One region of the Fundicoccus sp. Sow4_D5 genome, then DNA from elsewhere that is predicted to be linked to it. Evidence: riboswitches for the same ligand, from Rfam matches in the RefSeq annotation. Region 1 holds a riboswitch; the other holds the start of a gene.

Region 1 (8,359 bases):
GAAGTAGATGTTAAAGAATTCTGGGGGGATTTGTATAAGCGTCTCCCTAAACCAGAACTTGCGAATGTTGGCTTTACCTTTGCAGAATCCGAAGTCCATCATAGTGACGCTTATGCCCATCTATTAGAACTATTAGGTCTTAATAGTGAATTCGAACGAATTGAAGAAATACCTGCACTTGACCATCGCGTTAACTATTTGAAGAAACATAATGATTATGCCAGAAATGGTAGCAACCGGGATTACACGATCGCAATTTTATTATTTTCGGCTTTCATTGAACATATTTCTTTATTCAGCCAATTTCTAATAATTATGGCATTCAATAAACACAAAAATCTGTTTAGTGGAATATCCAATGTGATTGAAGCGACTTCTAAGGAAGAACAGCTTCATGGGGAGTTTGGGATTGATCTCATTAACACGATTCGCAATGAGCAACCCCAGTGGTTTGATGAAGAGATGGCTCGAGATATTTATGAGTTATGTCGCGACGCATATATTTCAGAACACGAGGTTTTGAATTGGATCTTTGAAGATGGGGAATTGGATTTTATTCCGCGCTATACAGTAGAAGAATTTATTAAAAATCGACTGAATAATTCACTTGAATTCATTGGGCTCGAACGAATTTTCGAAGTGGATGAGGTGGAAGTTGCAAAAACAGATTGGTTTGATGATGAAGTGGTCGCAACTAAACATGTGGATTTCTTTGAGAAGAGATCGGTCAACTAATTTCTCGAAACGAAGAGTTGCAAGATTCAGAGGGCTTGTTGACTTATTTGACCACGCATCCCAACGTGAAACTGGTCATCAAGCCAATTGACGGTGCTGAAGGCCGGGGTGTTTCAGTTGTTTATTGGGCCGATGGACAAATTCATAGAAATAGCCAAACTATGACTCCTCCGATGTTTTTAGACTATCTCGATAATTTGGATGATTACTTTATCTCAGAATTTATTCAACAAGGAGAATTTGCTCAAGCATTATTTCCTGAGACGTTAAATACGATTCGAATGCTTACGATGATTGATCCGTTTACTCAGAAGGCATTTATTGCTGCTTCGGTCTTCCGAGTTGGAACCAGTCTATCGATGCCGACGGACAATTTCCGGAGAAGAGGCTTAAGTCTCTCTATTGCCTTTGACACGGGACAATTAGGTAAAGCCGCCGTGATTCCTCATCAAGGAGTTATTAACTGGTATGAAAAACATCCCGATACAGGGATGCAATTGACTGGACAGTCAGTGCCACATTGGCCAGAAATAAAAACTAAGATGCTGTCTGTTGCCAATCATGTTTACGAAATGAAGCAAATTAAATATGTAGGCTGGGATGTAGTCGTAACGAATTCTGGCATTTGCTTATTAGAAGGAAATAGTGAACCAGGAGTTAGTTTACATCAAGTGCATCAGCCAATCCTTGCGAATCCGAAAGCTAAGGCTTTTTACCACTATCATAAAGTGCTTTAAGACTCCATTACTAGGAAAGATGTTAGAAAAACGACAATTTCAAGCAATTTGGACAGAATACTTCTATTAGTATAATTAGAAGTAGATAAAAAAAGCATACTCCTTCGCTTTTTAATGGATGTGAGGTGTTGGTTGTGAAAAAAATAAAAACAAGAACAAAGATTCTGTAGTAATTCAGATGACGCTTGAGGAGCATTATGGCTTTGAATTTATTGCGGGACTTACCTCAAGTGGTCTTCCTTATGGAACTACGCTGGAAGAAGCAGCAGAATGGGCTGACATTGAACCCAATCCAGAGGCCGATGATTTCCCCTTTTAATTAAAAGACGCGACAATGTGGGAAAATACACCACGTCGTCGCATTTTTTGTTTAGTCTATAGCTGACCAAAGATACTTGTTTGAATGGCATCGAGTTGTTGATGACGCGCTGCGTCCTTCAACGTTTGATCTTCCAGCATTTGGTCTAAATCTTGTTTGCATTTTAATGGAATATTCAATCGACGATTCACCACATTGGCACTTGTCACAAACTTTGGATCAATCTTTTTTAAAAGTTCTTGTACTCTGATCTCAATCGCAAAATTTAAAAACTGAACCCGTTCTGCCACATTAGAGGTTTCAAACGAAAAACGATTGAAAATCTCATGACCTTTTACATCTACAATTTTTGTCATACTAAACCACTCCTAATTTTTTTTTCAATAAAAAAAGCACAACTGAAAAAGTCATGCCGAAACGGTTTAGACTCATCTATCTCTTTCGAGTTGGATGTAGCACCTTGCCAAACGGTAGGTTGCTGAAGCGTCATCGGGCCAATTCCCTCTGCTTACTCTGGATAAGTTGTGTTCTTAAATTGTATGTATATTATACCATGGATTAGCGCGATTTTCAAAAGCAGGCCACTTAAAGCAAAGAACATGCTTTAGGTTTAACCAGAGCGTCTTGAGAAGCGTCAGATAGACGTGCTGTCTGCTTTCCTACTATATAATAATTTTTCCTAACAAAATAATAGACCTATTCTCCCGAAGGGGAAAGTAAGTCGGATTCTTTGACAGGTTTTTCTACTGTTACCTATACTAAAAGAGAAGATAAACAAGTGTGGAAAGGATGAAACATATGGAAAATAAACAAATTAGTGGTTTGATGGTCATTTTTGGGGCTTCCGGGGATTTGGCGGAGCGTTTTATTTATCCGGCTTTGCATCAGTTATACGTAAGAGATAAGTTGGCTGAGAAGTTTGCGATTATTGGAGCGGCGCGATCCAACTTTTCTGAGAAAGAGTTTCAGGACTATGTCAAACAAGCGGTAGAAAAGGGGCCGAATTTCACTGAGTTTGATGATGGTTTTTTAAAGTTGTGTAGCTATGAGGTGGTTGATAGTATGCAGGCGGCTGATTTTGAGACGTTAAAAGAGACAATCAATGAAGTCGTGAAGGAAAAGCAGCTCGATAACAATTTCTTGTATTTCTATTCGATTTCGCCAAACTTATACGATGAAACGACGACCCATTTAAAAGCGTCGGGCATGCTTGAGATTGAAGGCAATCATAAAGTGATTGTTGAAAAGCCCTTTGGAGAAAATCTAGCGTCGGCCAAAGAATATAATAAATTATTGTTGAAGGCGTTTGAAGAAGAGAATATCTATTATAATGATCATTTTCCAGCCATGGATTTCGCTCAGAATATTCTGGCGACACGTTATTTCAATCCAATCATTGATGCGATTTGGAATAAGAACTTTGTTGAGAATGTTCAAATTTCTTTGCCAGAATCCTTATCGATTGAAGATCGAGGTGGCTTTTATGATGATTATGGCGCAGTTTTAGATATGTTCCAAAATCATATTCTTCAGTTATTAGCTATAGTGGCAATGGATTTACCTAAATCACTAGAGGCGGTGGATGTGCATAAAGAGAAGTTAAAAGCTTTGAAGAGTGTGGCTGATTTTGACAAGAAGATGGTCAAAGATAAGGTGGTCAGAGGGCAATATCAGGCTGATCAGAGTGGTGAGTATAATAATTACCGTGATGAAGAAGATGTGTCCACAGACAGTAATACCGACACTTACTTTGCGGCAGAACTGGCGGTCAATTCGGATCGCTGGCAAGGGGTGCCTTTCTATGTCAGGACAGGCAAAGCTTTAGTTGAAAATCATTTTACGATTGATTTAGTTTTGAAAAATCGTGGTGATGTCGAAGGCAACGTGGCCAATCGACTGACCTTTGAGTTAGAACCTAAGCGCGGTCTGTCTTTTGTCTTGGATCAAAAGCAGGCGACCAATGAGTTTGCAGCCCTGACGAGTTTCTTTGGACCGGATGATAAGAATTATCAAACAGCCTACATTCCAGATCCTTACGAGAATTTGTTGGAGGATGCCTTGAAGGGGGAGGCCGTCTTATTCCCAACCTTCCCAGAAATCAAAGAGCAATGGCGGATTGCGGATAGTATCGTGAATGCGTGGCAAGAGTTGCCTGAACCCGACTTTCCAAATTATCGTGCCAAGAGTTTTGGACCGGCTGAAGCAGAACAATTAGTGAAGCAGAATGGACATGAATGGATTTACCGCAGTGAGCTACCCACAGCTTAAAAAGGGGTGGGGGGAAGTTAATGCTCGCTCATGAGTAGCATCGTAAAGTTTAAGTTGATTAAAGCAATAGAGAAAACAGTTTGATTTGCAGAAAATGCAATATCGAACTGTTTTTCTTGTCTGATATCGTTCGATAGAACTGACACAAACCATTTATTGATAACGGTTCCATAAATAACAGAAGAATACAATGGACGAAAGTGCTAATCATCTGTAGGTTTTGTCCGAATGATACAAAGTAATAAAAATTTAGATTTGTTAATATAAAGATATGATAACGGTTACAATTGGGGTGATTTAAGTTAAACGTCTATTCGAAGGGCAGTATTCTTAATAAAGAGTCAATTTAATTTGCGCGAAACGATAAAGGAGGAAATTTATTATGGTGACTGAGCAAGTGAAAGCTAAAGACAATAAAGGGATGCATCCTTGGGTCATTCTACTCGTGATGCTTGTTTTAGCAGTTATTGCGGGATATCTCATCCCGTCAGGTGTTTATGATCGAGTGATTACATCAGATGGAAGAACAGCAGTAGATCCGGATACTTTCCGATTTGTAACTCAAAACAATTTATCACTAACCAATATTATGACCGCCATTCCACGAGGAATTAAAGAATCAATTGATGTCATCATTATTACTTTTATGATTGGTGGCGCCTTTGGTGTCATTAAAAAAACGGGCATGTTGAGACTAGGTGTGGCAAGTTTAGTTAAAACATTTGAAAACAAAAAATTAGCAATTATTTTTGTGTTATCAGCCGTTTTTGTTTTAATTACTGGCTTCATTGGTGTACCAGAATTAGCATTAATTTACATTCCAGTATTAATGCCATTACTGTTTGCTTTAGGATTTGACTCAATGGTTACAGTCGCTATATCTCTAACAGCGACAGCTGCCGGTTTTAGTGCGGCATGGTCAGCGCCAGCAACAGTAGGCTTAGGTCATTTACTTGCCGATTTACCACTCTATTCTGGTATGGGATTTAGAATTATTACAGCGATTGTCTTAATGCTTATCTCTTGTGTATATATTGCCATTTACTCAAAGAAAATCTTGAAGGATCCAAAAGCAAGTTCAGTTTACGAACAGGATTTAGTGACACAGCGTGAGTTAGCAGCACAAGAAACTGCGGATGCAGTGGTTTATCCAAGAGTTCGTTTAGCAGGTTTGTTAGCAATTCTTCTGTTTATTGGCTTAATTTTCGGTGTGATTTTATTAAGCTGGAGTTTTAGTGAAATGTCTGGTTACTTTATCTTATTAGGAGTTATCCCAGGTATCGTCGCAGGCATGACATTGAATGAAGTATTAGACAGTTTTGTTGCCGGTTTAATTGAAATGATTGTAGGTGCTTTTGTTATTGGTATCGCCAGAAGTATCGCGGTTGTTTTAACAGATGCGATGGTTATGGATACAATCATTATGTACTTAGCGCGATTTGTTGTGGCTTTACCAAGTCAGATTGCTTCGGTAGGTATTCTAACGGTAACGACATTATTCAACGCCGTTATCGCATCAGGAAGTGGAAAAGCGGTCATTGCTTTACCCATTATGTTACCATTAGCAGATATCACGTCAGTTACTAGACAAACAACAATCTTGGCTTATCAATTAGGAGATGGTATCACAAACATTCTGTGGCCAGCATCAGGATATTTCATGGCTGCTTTAGCAATTGGAAATATCAGCTACAAGAAATGGATGAAGTGGGCTTTACCATTAATCATAACCTGGTTAATAGTTGCAGCTGTCATTGTTGTGATTGCAAGTTACATTAATTATGGACCTTTCTAATAGACTTTAATTTAATTATACAACATCAAGCGTTTCGATGACTAATCCTCATCGGTACGCTTTTTTTTTGATAAGTTGACTGTTAAGTTTAAAGTGAGTGCATCATGGAGTTTGCCAAATGTAGGTTGGACAAGGCTTCACTCTTCAATTATCCCATCTACTTCTTTCTAACGTGTCGACTCAGCAAAATTCACCTACAGCCCCCAATCAACTCCCCCTATAAAATAAGGTAGATTCGGTAAGTCTTTGAAGTGTATTTCCTTAAACTTTTCCTTATAATAGAAGAAGCAAGCAGCTAGAAAACAGTCAGAAAGACTCAAATAGACTGCCACAAAACAAGTAGTCACACATAAATGTGACAGATAAACTTAAGGATACCTTAGTTATAGGAAAGGAATGATTGATTAATGGATATCAAAGAAAAACTACAAAAGGTTGAGTGGAAAGATTTCATAATCCGTGCACTTGTCTCAATTGTTGGGATTACCTTGATTAGTTTTGGGGCTGCTTTAAGCGAAAGTATGTCTATGGGCTTAGATCCGTTTACAGCATTGAACACAGGAGCGTCGGAACTACTAGGCTTCTCATTAGGTAACTTTCAACTTGTCGTCAATCTTATTATTTTGGTGATAATCTTTTTCATTGACCGCTCACAACTTGGTTGGGGAACAATATTTAATATGATTTTGGTTGGTTATCAAATTCAATTCTTTACGGGCCTATTGGAGAGTTTCTTGTCGCCCGATGATTTATCGATGGTTTTCAAACTCTTGATAACCCTCGCGGCGATTGCGATATTCACTTTTGGAGTCGCTGTTTACAAGGATGCCAAACTCGGCGTGTCGCCTTATGATGCGATTGCTCCGATAGTGTCTGATAAGACGGGCTGGCGTTATCGTTATGCTCGAATCAGCCAGGATGTTATTGTAGTCGCAGGCGCTTTTTTTTTAAGTGGACCGATTGGTGTCACAACCTTTATTACTGGTTTTGTGGCTGGTCCTTTCATCGAGTTTTTCTCTGATAAAATTACTATGCCGATCATGGAAAAGTTAAGTCCAGGAATTGAAGAAGAAGCGTAAGAGCATTGGGCCCGCAATAGCGCTTTAAGCAACACACTGAAAACCAGTCAACTAACCGTAGTTAGTTGGCTGGTTTTCGCTTTTACACGTTAATTAAATCGTTCTTTTCGTCAACTAACTACCACGCGCACCTTTTTAAATCAACTGAAAGGACTTGAAGCAAGAACTGAAGGGGTCCATCGGGCACCTTTAGAGTTGCTTTAAGTTTGTCAATATATTGGCTGAATAAACCACCTAGAACGTAGTGATTCAAAACTTAGACTTTCTACAAGACGCGAGGTCATGGGAAGAAACTTAAAGACGTGGTTTAAATAAGTTAAAGGGGAAGTAACTTCGTTATAATCCATGGTTTCAAGGAAGGTTGTGAAAGTTAGTCGTTTTACCTAGAGGGATTTTAAATGCTAGTGTGGTCGGAGAATTTATGTGATTGTCTTTAGGGGTGTCTTCTGCTATTATTCTATCTAGTAAAGGGGGGATGGTATGAAGTCATTAGATTTATTACATGGAAAGATACTACCGACGATGATTCGGTTTGGGGCGCCACTGATGGGGACTGCCTTTATTCAAATGGCCTATAACTTAACGGATATCGCTTGGATTGGACGCATCGGGACCGAAGCGGTGGCCGCAGCTGGTCAGGTAGGTTTCTTGATGTGGATTGGTAGTTCTTTCGCGCTAATTCCTCGAGTTGGCATGTCGGTGTTGGCTGCTCAATATTATGGAGCAGGCGAACGTGGGCGCACTAAATTGTCGATTAATAATGGCTTGTGGCTATCACTGTTAATGGGTATTGTTTACGGCGGTTTGCTTCTGGTATTTAAAGATGCTCTCATTCAATTTTATAATTTGGATGAGAGTGTCAATCGCTTGACCGAACAGTATTTAGTGGTAATTGCGATGGGAATGCCTTTGTTTTTCATCAACCCGGTGCTTTCCGGTGCCTACAATAGTCTAGGAAACAGTCGCCTGCCATTTAGGGTGAATACACTCGGCTTACTGATTAATATTGTCGCAGATCCTTTCTTGATTTTCGGTTGGGGGCCATTTCCTGCATTGGGGATTCAAGGTGCGGCTATCGCAACAGTCTTCGCACAATTTGTTGTGTTTGCTTGTTTTGCCTACGTTATTAAACGTAGTGATGATTTGATTAACCACAGTCGCCCAATGGTTTTTCAGCCTGATTTGAGTTTATTGAAGGAAATGACGCGATTAGGTTTTCCAATTTCATTACAATCCAATATTCACGCACTGATTAGTGTCTTGTTGAACCGTTCGGTAGCATCTTACGGCGCTTTACCTCTAGCGGTTGCTTCTGTAGGCTCTAACATCGAATCGATTTCTTGGATGACAACTGAAGGATTTGCAGCTGCAATCACAGCCTTCACTGGTCAAAATTTCGGGGCGCGCTTTTTTGAACGTGTGAAAG
Region 2 (8,359 bases), on a different contig from region 1:
TTAGTTACAGAAATCACTGCGAATCCAGCACCGTTAGGATTGATGGGGTTTGGGATGACAACGATTTTATTGAATATTCATAACGCAGGTTTTTTCCCGTTAGATTCAATGATATTAGCAATGGGAATTTTCTTTGGTGGTATGGCTCAAGTTGTTGCAGGAATTATGGAGTTTAAAAAGAATAACACTTTTGGTACTACTGCATTCACTTCATATGGTTTTTTCTGGTTATCATTAGTTGCCCTAAACATCTTACCGGTAATGGGTTTAGGTGAAGCAGCTGATTCATTATCAATGGCAGCTTTCTTGTTTATGTGGGGATTTTTTACATTATTTATGTTTATTGCAACTTTACGTATCACTAAGGCACTTCAGGTAGTGTTTGGAACATTAACTTTATTGTTCTTCTTATTAGCAATTGGCAATTTTACAGGTTCTACTTTAATTTTGACTATTGCAGGTTATGAAGGTATTATCTGTGGTTTTTCAGCAATTTATGCCGCTATGGCACAAGTAATTAACGAAACTTATGGTAAGACTGTATTACCAATTGGCGAACTATCAGCTCACTAAAATATAAAATAACAAACATCCTTTCTCGCGCGAGTATATTTGCGTAAGAAAGGATGTTTTTTATTATAAGGGATTATTACAAAAGTTGATAGCCAACATAACGAGGCTTGATTCTTTACTATGTGATCAGTGATGTTGAATATGGTGACGAATGCTTGGTTCAAATCATTACATTGTAGAAAATTTGCTTTCTTCAGATAATAAGCAATCCTTTTTAAACTCTAGCAGCTTAAGATGACTGTGCTTCACTGTGCCTGATGATATAGTTCTCGATAGAGATTTTCACTACCAAACTGTGTTCTTTCGATATCTAAAATCTCAATAGCTTGTTGGTTTAATTCATAAATTAATGGATTTAATTGTTCTTTAGAAACAAGTAACTGATTATTTATCCTTTCTTCGACAGACATTTTTCTTAGTGTCTCTTTATCTGGAAGTTGAGAAACTGTGATTAAATAAGAATAGATTTTATACTTGGCAAGGTTGCGATATAAAATATCTCCATCTTTTAAGAAAAAAATGTTGCGAGTCATTCTGTCGATTTCATCCAAGTTATGAGAGGACAGAATGACTGTCGTTTTATTATCAGAGAGTTCTTCTATTAATTCGCGGATACGAATTAAACTCGTCGGATCAAGACCATTGAAAGGCTCATCTAATAAAAGAACTTTAGGATTATGTAATATAGCAGAGGCAAACAAAAGATGTTGCTTCATACCTAAAGAATACTCACCAACTTTTTTATGTAAGTAATCAAAATTACCAACTCTTCTAGAAATTTTTTCAATATCAGATGCCTTAATGTTTTGCGCATAAGCAACGTATGCTAAGTGGTCATATCCAGTTAAATAGGGGTACAAGACACTGTTATCTTGCATAAATCCTACTTTACGATACATGTCAGTTTCACTAAACGAAGTGTCTGCCATTACGACCTTTCCATTATCTAAAGGTATCAGTCCCATCATTGACGATAGAAGGGTAGTTTTACCAACCCCATTTGGGCCGACTAGGCCCACCATGTCACCATAATTTAGTTCAAAACTGATTTGATTGAGTACTGTTTTATTGTGATATGTTTTTGTTATATTTTGTGCGGATATCATATAGTCTGAGGTCTCCTTTTTAATTAGCCTTTTTACGAACGCGTAAGAAAGTTAATAGGCTGAGTATTAGGCCAAATACGAATTGTGAAGATACACCTGTTATCCAATTGAAATACTGATAGTTATGCGTAATAGATGATTCACCTGATAGAACATCTGCAATATTTAAGTAAGCAAAAGGTGAAAATTGTTGCAGTTGGTTAGGTATGTAATAGAAAAATACCATACCGATTCCTAAAAATAAGATACTTGTTGTAGCAACAAGCCATCTGTTTTTGATAGCTGTTGAAATGAAGTAAGTTAAATTGATTGCGACAAATGCATTTGATAGTAGAAGAGCTAGCCCCATCAGCACTAATTTCCATAACGGTAATATTTGAAAGTACTCATTGAAAGATGGAATGTTAAAATAGCTAAACTCATTGGAATCTCCGATACTTTTAGCAATGTATTGGATAAAAGGAAAATCCATTTGTCCTGGGCCATTGAATAAACTACCGATTGTGAATGTGATAAGTAAACTTAATAAAATAAATAGAAAAGTCATTGCGTATGCTACTTTTAGTTTAGTCGAAATAATTTGTACGAGCGTCTTAGGTTGAGTGACTAAGTAACGAATCGTTTGGCGATTATCTAATTCTGTCGCGTAGCTTGTCGCGAAGAATACAATGATTGTGATAAGTAGTATTAGGTATATCGAGTCAGTTAAAAGTGAAGCAGATAAATTTAGTCCACTAATATATTGATGTGGTTTTGAAACGGTTGTTAAATAATTTTCAAAAACAGCTTGATCAATACTTAAAGGAGGTTGATTCTCTCCACTGCGTGGGGTTTCTTCGTACTCAGGAATAAATAATGTATGGAAAGGCCCACCTAATGGAACGAAGTCAATCGAGTGTTTTTGCTTCCATTGGCTAAGTTCATAGTTGATATAAGCATTCGGAACGAAAATATGATGTCGCAAAGGAATTCTTCTAGAAAATTGAACCTCAGCTTTCCCCATAACGAAATGATAATCTTGTTCGAGACTATCTGTTGCTTCTTGATTAAATAATCGATAATCATTGGCTTTAATGTCGATAAGTTGTTGATTTATTATGGCATGATTTGCCAGTGTATCAGAGTAACTTTCTCTCAGATACTCCAATTGTTCTTCATATTGACGTCGGTCAAAATTTTGCAGTTCTTCATCAGCTAATATTAACTCGATAGAAGTAATAGACTCTTCAAATAATTGTTTTGTACGCGCTTGGTCTGCCACTGCTGCTTCATTTCTTTCCACTAGTGTACTTAAGTCATTAGTGTATTGTTGAAATTGAGAAATAGCGAGTGTCAATACAAAAGAAAACACTATTGCGAGACTATAAAACAAGAAGTTTTGTCGGCGTATTTTGAGCCATTCAAACTTAACAAAAAATAATTTATTTAATGAGTGTTTTTGCTTATAAGTATCTTTAAACGACCATGGCCGTAGATAAGCACCTTTTAAAAAGACAAAGAAAAATAATATTAAAATAAATATGACAAGCAAACTAGCTGTTAATACTAAGTGTAACCGTGAATTATGTATAATATGGTAATTGCTATTGAACCAAGCAAATGGATTGTAGAACTGAGAGTCTTTGTTATAAAGTTGATTGATTTGAATACCTGTTGTAAAAAAAGTAGCAAAAAGAAAAGAGACGAATAGCTCATTGCCAAAAATAAAGGCGAGAATGCTAATGAGTATCAAACTAAGCAAACTTAGTAGAATAAAACCGATGATTTGATAAGTAAAAACCTCCCATAATGGTTTCACTATAACGGATTCAGTGAGAGTGGAAACGATGGGATAATTTAACTGAGTAGTTAAAGGGTTCTCATCTAATAGAAGACTAAACATACCAAGAGTCAATAGACTCATGACGAGATAAATAACGAGCATTGAAATAAAAAGTTTTAACTTTGTAAATAAGACTTTTGCATACGGGATAGGTAGCACTCTAGAGAAATTAAACTGCTCACGTTTAGCTTCTAAGAAGGATTCTAATCCGAATAGATAGATAATCATAACAATCGCTGGAAGTCCTAAAAGGAGCTGGAAACTGTTAAACAAAACGAAAGCAGAATGGTTATCTGTTTCAAAATCTAAATGATCAATATTGTGCTCGATTAACCAATCTAACTTATAGGTGTCAGCGATTAGTTCATCATGATTTAAAGATCTTAAATTTTCACCGGCGTCGATAACCTTAAGTAAATTAAGCCAAATTTTCTGTTTTGATTGATTTAAGTCAGCCCAGTTTTCATGATACGCTGCGACGCTGTAATGAAATCTTTCACGCTCAGATGCATCCAATAAATCATAGATGTATTGCTGATGTTCAGTAAGCTCGTCAGGATTATTTGCTTGGTTTTGACTAGGGCCATAATAACCTCTTTGATCATTATATTCAGCGAGTCTCCAACTTAAATCACTAAGTAGTCTATTAGCAGTTTGTTGCTCTTGGCGTCTGAAATCTATAGATGAATTAGAACGGTAAGTATACAAACCGGCTGTTACGATAATGGGAACTAAAAACAATAAAATAATGAGTCGCTTATTCTGAATTTTTTTAAGTTCAAAGTAGAGAGCTTTCATAGACATCCCCTTTATTGATTGGATTATAAATATATTGAGTTGATGTTATCACTGTCATAATGAATATGCAAACGGTTTACTATTAAATTGTATAAAAAAAAGCCGTTGACTAAGTCAAAGGCTAATGATTTAAAAGACATAGCTCAAGCCATAAAGGATACTAAAAATTAGACTGATGCTACTGTAATAGTTTATTTTATTCTGTGCTTGTTTAGCTTGTTTGGTCACGACTAGAGTTGGCAGAATACTAACTGTCGTAATTAAGAAGAAAATGCTTTGGACCATGTAAAAAGTACTACTTGGTAGACAGAAGTAGACTGCTAGGCCAAGGGCAATGAAAGAAAAAATGACTGAAAGAATGGTACTGCCTTTCAACCAAAAGGCTATCTTTGCTTTTCCCAGTAATTGTTTTAATCGTGTGGTTTCCAATTGATTACCTGCTACAAAGAGTACAACAGGAATTAAAGCAATTAATATTTCTGGTGTAATACCATTAGTCTGGGTATAAAAGGCAATAACATTTAAAATAAAAGAATGGAAAAAGACATTAAGTAAATAATGATAGAATGTTCCAGTCATTTTATAGGGGAACCATTGAAGATGAATAAAAATTAAGTACATCGTCAGCAACAAACTGATGATTATATGTTGCTGCATAAAAAATATGACTGCACTTACAACCATGACCACTTCACATAAGTAGAGCAATACCATCGGTGTCGCGTCATCTCTCTTACGTGAATATTTCAAAAAGAAAAAGTGATCAATTAAATGGGCCATCGCAACGATAAGATAAAGTAACACAATATTTAGCCACTGGGGCTGACTGGTCATCGTTAACCCTGTAATCAATCCAAATCCAATAAAGGCTAGAGGTGATAATAAGATTTTAAGCAGGGGATGTTGTAAAAGTTTAATAAATTGTTTCATGCTATTTATACCTTTCGTTTGAAACCTTGTTTAAAATCACCAAGGATTTCTTCAATAAAACTACCTATATTGACTATATTAATGTATAATTAAGAACGTTACAACCAAAAGTTCCCGATAGGGTTCACTTGTCTATCAAGTGAAATTGCCTTGTAACCAAAATTTAATATGGGGGAAAAGAAATGAAAGAGAAAAAACTATTTACATCTGAGTCAGTAACTGAAGGGCATCCAGATAAAATTGCCGATCAAATTAGTGACGCAATCTTAGATGCAATCCTAGAACAAGATCCTTTTGCACGTGTGGCTTGTGAAACTGCCGTTAACACGGGGTTAGTTTTAGTATTTGGAGAGGTGACTACTACAGCGTACGTCGATATCCAACAAATTGTAAGAAAGAAAATCGCTGAGATTGGTTATGTAGGCCGTAAATATGGTTTCGATGCTGATAATGTTGCGGTGCTTGTCTCTTTAGACGAACAATCACCAGATATTGCCCAAGGAGTGGACGATGCTATTGAAACTCGAGGAACAGATGTAACTCAAAAAGAAATAGGCGCAGGCGATCAAGGGTTAATGTTTGGCTATGCCAACGATGAAACAGCGGAAATGATCCCATTACCAATTTCTTTAAGTCACCAGTTGGCTAAACGATTAACAGATGTACGTAAAGAAGGAATTGTTCCTTACTTAGGTCCAGACGGAAAAACACAAATTACTGTTGAATATAATGACGATGAATCTATTAAACGTTTAGATACAATTGTTATCAGTACTCAACATGATGAAGGTATTGAGTTAGAACAGTTACGTGCGGATGTGATTGAACATGTTGTTAAACCCATTATACCTAGCGAATGGTTAGACGACGATACGATTATGTATATTAACCCAACAGGTAAGTTTGTCATTGGTGGTCCAGTAGGAGATTCTGGATTAACCGGACGTAAAATCATTGTGGATACCTATGGTGGTTTTTCACGACATGGTGGAGGAGCGTTTAGTGGTAAAGACGCAACTAAAGTTGACCGTTCTGCCAGCTATGCTGCTAGATATATTGCCAAGAACATTGTTGCAGCAGGATTAGCTAAAAGATGTGAGATTCAATTATCTTACGCAATTGGTGTGGCAGAACCATTATCAATTGCCGCTGAAACTTTTGGAACAGGCACAGTCTCTGAAGCTGAATTAGTAGCAGCAATTCGCAAAATCTTTACGTTAACTCCAAATGGTATTATTAATATGCTCAATTTACGTCAACCAGTTTACGCAAATACAGCTGCTTATGGTCATTTTGGACGATTAGACCATGAATTTACGTGGGAACGTACAGATAAAGTAGAAGAATTAAAAGCTGCTTTTAATGCTTAATAAAAATAAAGCTTTTCAGTTAATTCTGAAAAGCTTTTTTGTATTGAGAAAATTATCTTTTCTCTATGATTATAACCATAGGAGGATTATTTCTCTGATTGATGAATTCATATTGTAAAACTTGAAAGTTTTCTTGTGGCCACGTGCTCAGTGCTTGAAAAAGGGATTCCTTCTCAGCTTGTCCAGCTGGATGACCAGAATAAACCACGATGATAATTTGGCCTTTTGTGACAAGGCGACTTCCCATCTCTTCAATGGCTAAAAGGGTAGAATTTGCTTGTGTTGTAATAGAATGATCGCCTCCAGGTAAGTAGCCTAAATTAAATATAGCACCATGGATTTGTTCGTCACTTTCTAAATAATCTGCTAGTTTGGCATGGGAATTTTGAATAAGTTGGTATTCCCCTTCAATACCATGCGTATAAATTCTTTCTTGAGTCGTTTGTATGGCAGCTTCTTGAATATCAAAACCTATCACTTTTCCTGTGAAATGAGGGTGGGTTAATACTGATATTAGGTCATTTCCTTTGCCAAGGGTAGCATCAATAAATGTACCGTTTGGAAACTGAGAAACGAGTGTACGTAGAAGCTCTTTGCTGTAGTGTAAGGCTTTTAACATTGAAATCTCCTTTAAATTTTATGGATTTTAGTAATATTTTATGTAATGTTAATCTTAGCATAAGGATGAAGATACTATTCTTTTATTGTGGTAAAGAAAATAATTTAGCTTGTGCACTATGTTACGTTATTGTTACATTTATTAAGACTAAACAAAAAGACTGATTTATTCAAGTTTTTTGTGTGAATGTTGACTATAATAACGGGTGTAGTTACAATTTTGGAATATTTTTACAGAATTAATTTGGAAACTGGGAGGTAAAATGAGTGATTAAAACGAGACAATCAGTCATAGAACGTAAAAAAGCAATGAAACGTTTAGACTCATCAAAAAAACTCATTATTAGAATCAATACAGGACTTGTATTGTTTTCAGCAAGTGCTGTATTAAACCAGTTGACTCCTGAAACACAGTCAACTACTGTTTATGCACAAAGTAATAGACTAAGTCCGTCAGAATTTCTTAAGAACATATCTGGTTACGCTAAAGATATTGCAGCAAAAAATGATTTGTATGCTTCTGTAATGATTGCGCAAGCAGCTTTAGAATCTGCTTGGGGTAATAGTACTTTAGCTCAATCACCAAACTATAACTTGTTTGGAATTAAAGGCGACTATAATGGAAATTCAATCCATGTAGAAACATTAGAAGATGATGGTTCAGGTAATTATTATACTATTACGGATGATTTCCGTAAGTACGAAAATTATGATCAATCATTAGGGGACTATGCGTCACTTTTAACCGGTGACAATGACCCATCTAGTTGGCGTTATGAGTTCTATTCTGGTACGCGTTACAGTAATACTGAATCGTATCAAGATGCCACTCAATATTTAACTGGACGTTATGCAACAGACACTTCATACGCAACAAAGTTAAATAAAATTATTGAACAATATGGTTTAGCTGAATTCGATATGAATGGTAATCCGGTAGCGCCTGAAACACCAGTTGAAGAAGTTCCAGCAAATCCGGAAGTTTCAGAAACACCATCAACGCCAGATTTACCATCAACTTCTGTTGGTAGTTACACAGTCAAAGCGGGAGATTCATTATATAGAATTGCCGCAAATCATGGTATTTCATTAACGCAATTGATGGAAGCTAATTCATTAACTTCTTACTTTATTGCGCCGAA

Evidence for each region. Region 1 has a riboswitch for S-adenosylmethionine ahead of ACTQ45_RS09960 (hypothetical protein). Riboswitches for the same ligand answer to the same signal wherever they lie in the genome.
Region 2: another riboswitch for S-adenosylmethionine. It lies ahead of metK (methionine adenosyltransferase); the one in region 1 lies ahead of ACTQ45_RS09960 (hypothetical protein).

What each region holds. Positions count from the first base shown of each region.
Region 1 covers NZ_JBQKLF010000008.1:101,093-109,451, reverse strand. The annotation lists gene ACTQ45_RS09975 (ribonucleotide-diphosphate reductase subunit beta) at 1-735, shown strand, start outside; gene ACTQ45_RS09970 (sugar-transfer associated ATP-grasp domain-containing protein) at 753-1,472, shown strand; gene ACTQ45_RS09965 (hypothetical protein) at 1,651-1,791, shown strand; gene ACTQ45_RS09960 (hypothetical protein) at 1,848-2,147, opposite strand; SAM riboswitch class I at 2,217-2,315, opposite strand; gene zwf (glucose-6-phosphate dehydrogenase) at 2,590-4,059, shown strand; gene ACTQ45_RS09950 (YfcC family protein) at 4,442-5,854, shown strand; gene ACTQ45_RS09945 (YczE/YyaS/YitT family protein) at 6,262-6,933, shown strand; gene ACTQ45_RS09940 (MATE family efflux transporter) at 7,414-8,359, shown strand, end outside.
Region 2 covers NZ_JBQKLF010000001.1:932,199-940,557, reverse strand. The annotation lists gene ACTQ45_RS04325 (acetate uptake transporter) at 1-573, shown strand, start outside; gene ACTQ45_RS04320 (ABC transporter ATP-binding protein) at 819-1,679, opposite strand; gene ACTQ45_RS04315 (hypothetical protein) at 1,699-4,299, opposite strand; gene ACTQ45_RS04310 (hypothetical protein) at 4,429-5,229, opposite strand; SMK box riboswitch at 5,323-5,414, shown strand; gene metK (methionine adenosyltransferase) at 5,412-6,599, shown strand; gene ACTQ45_RS04300 (tRNA (mnm(5)s(2)U34)-methyltransferase) at 6,652-7,218, opposite strand; gene ACTQ45_RS04295 (LysM peptidoglycan-binding domain-containing protein) at 7,485-8,359, shown strand, end outside.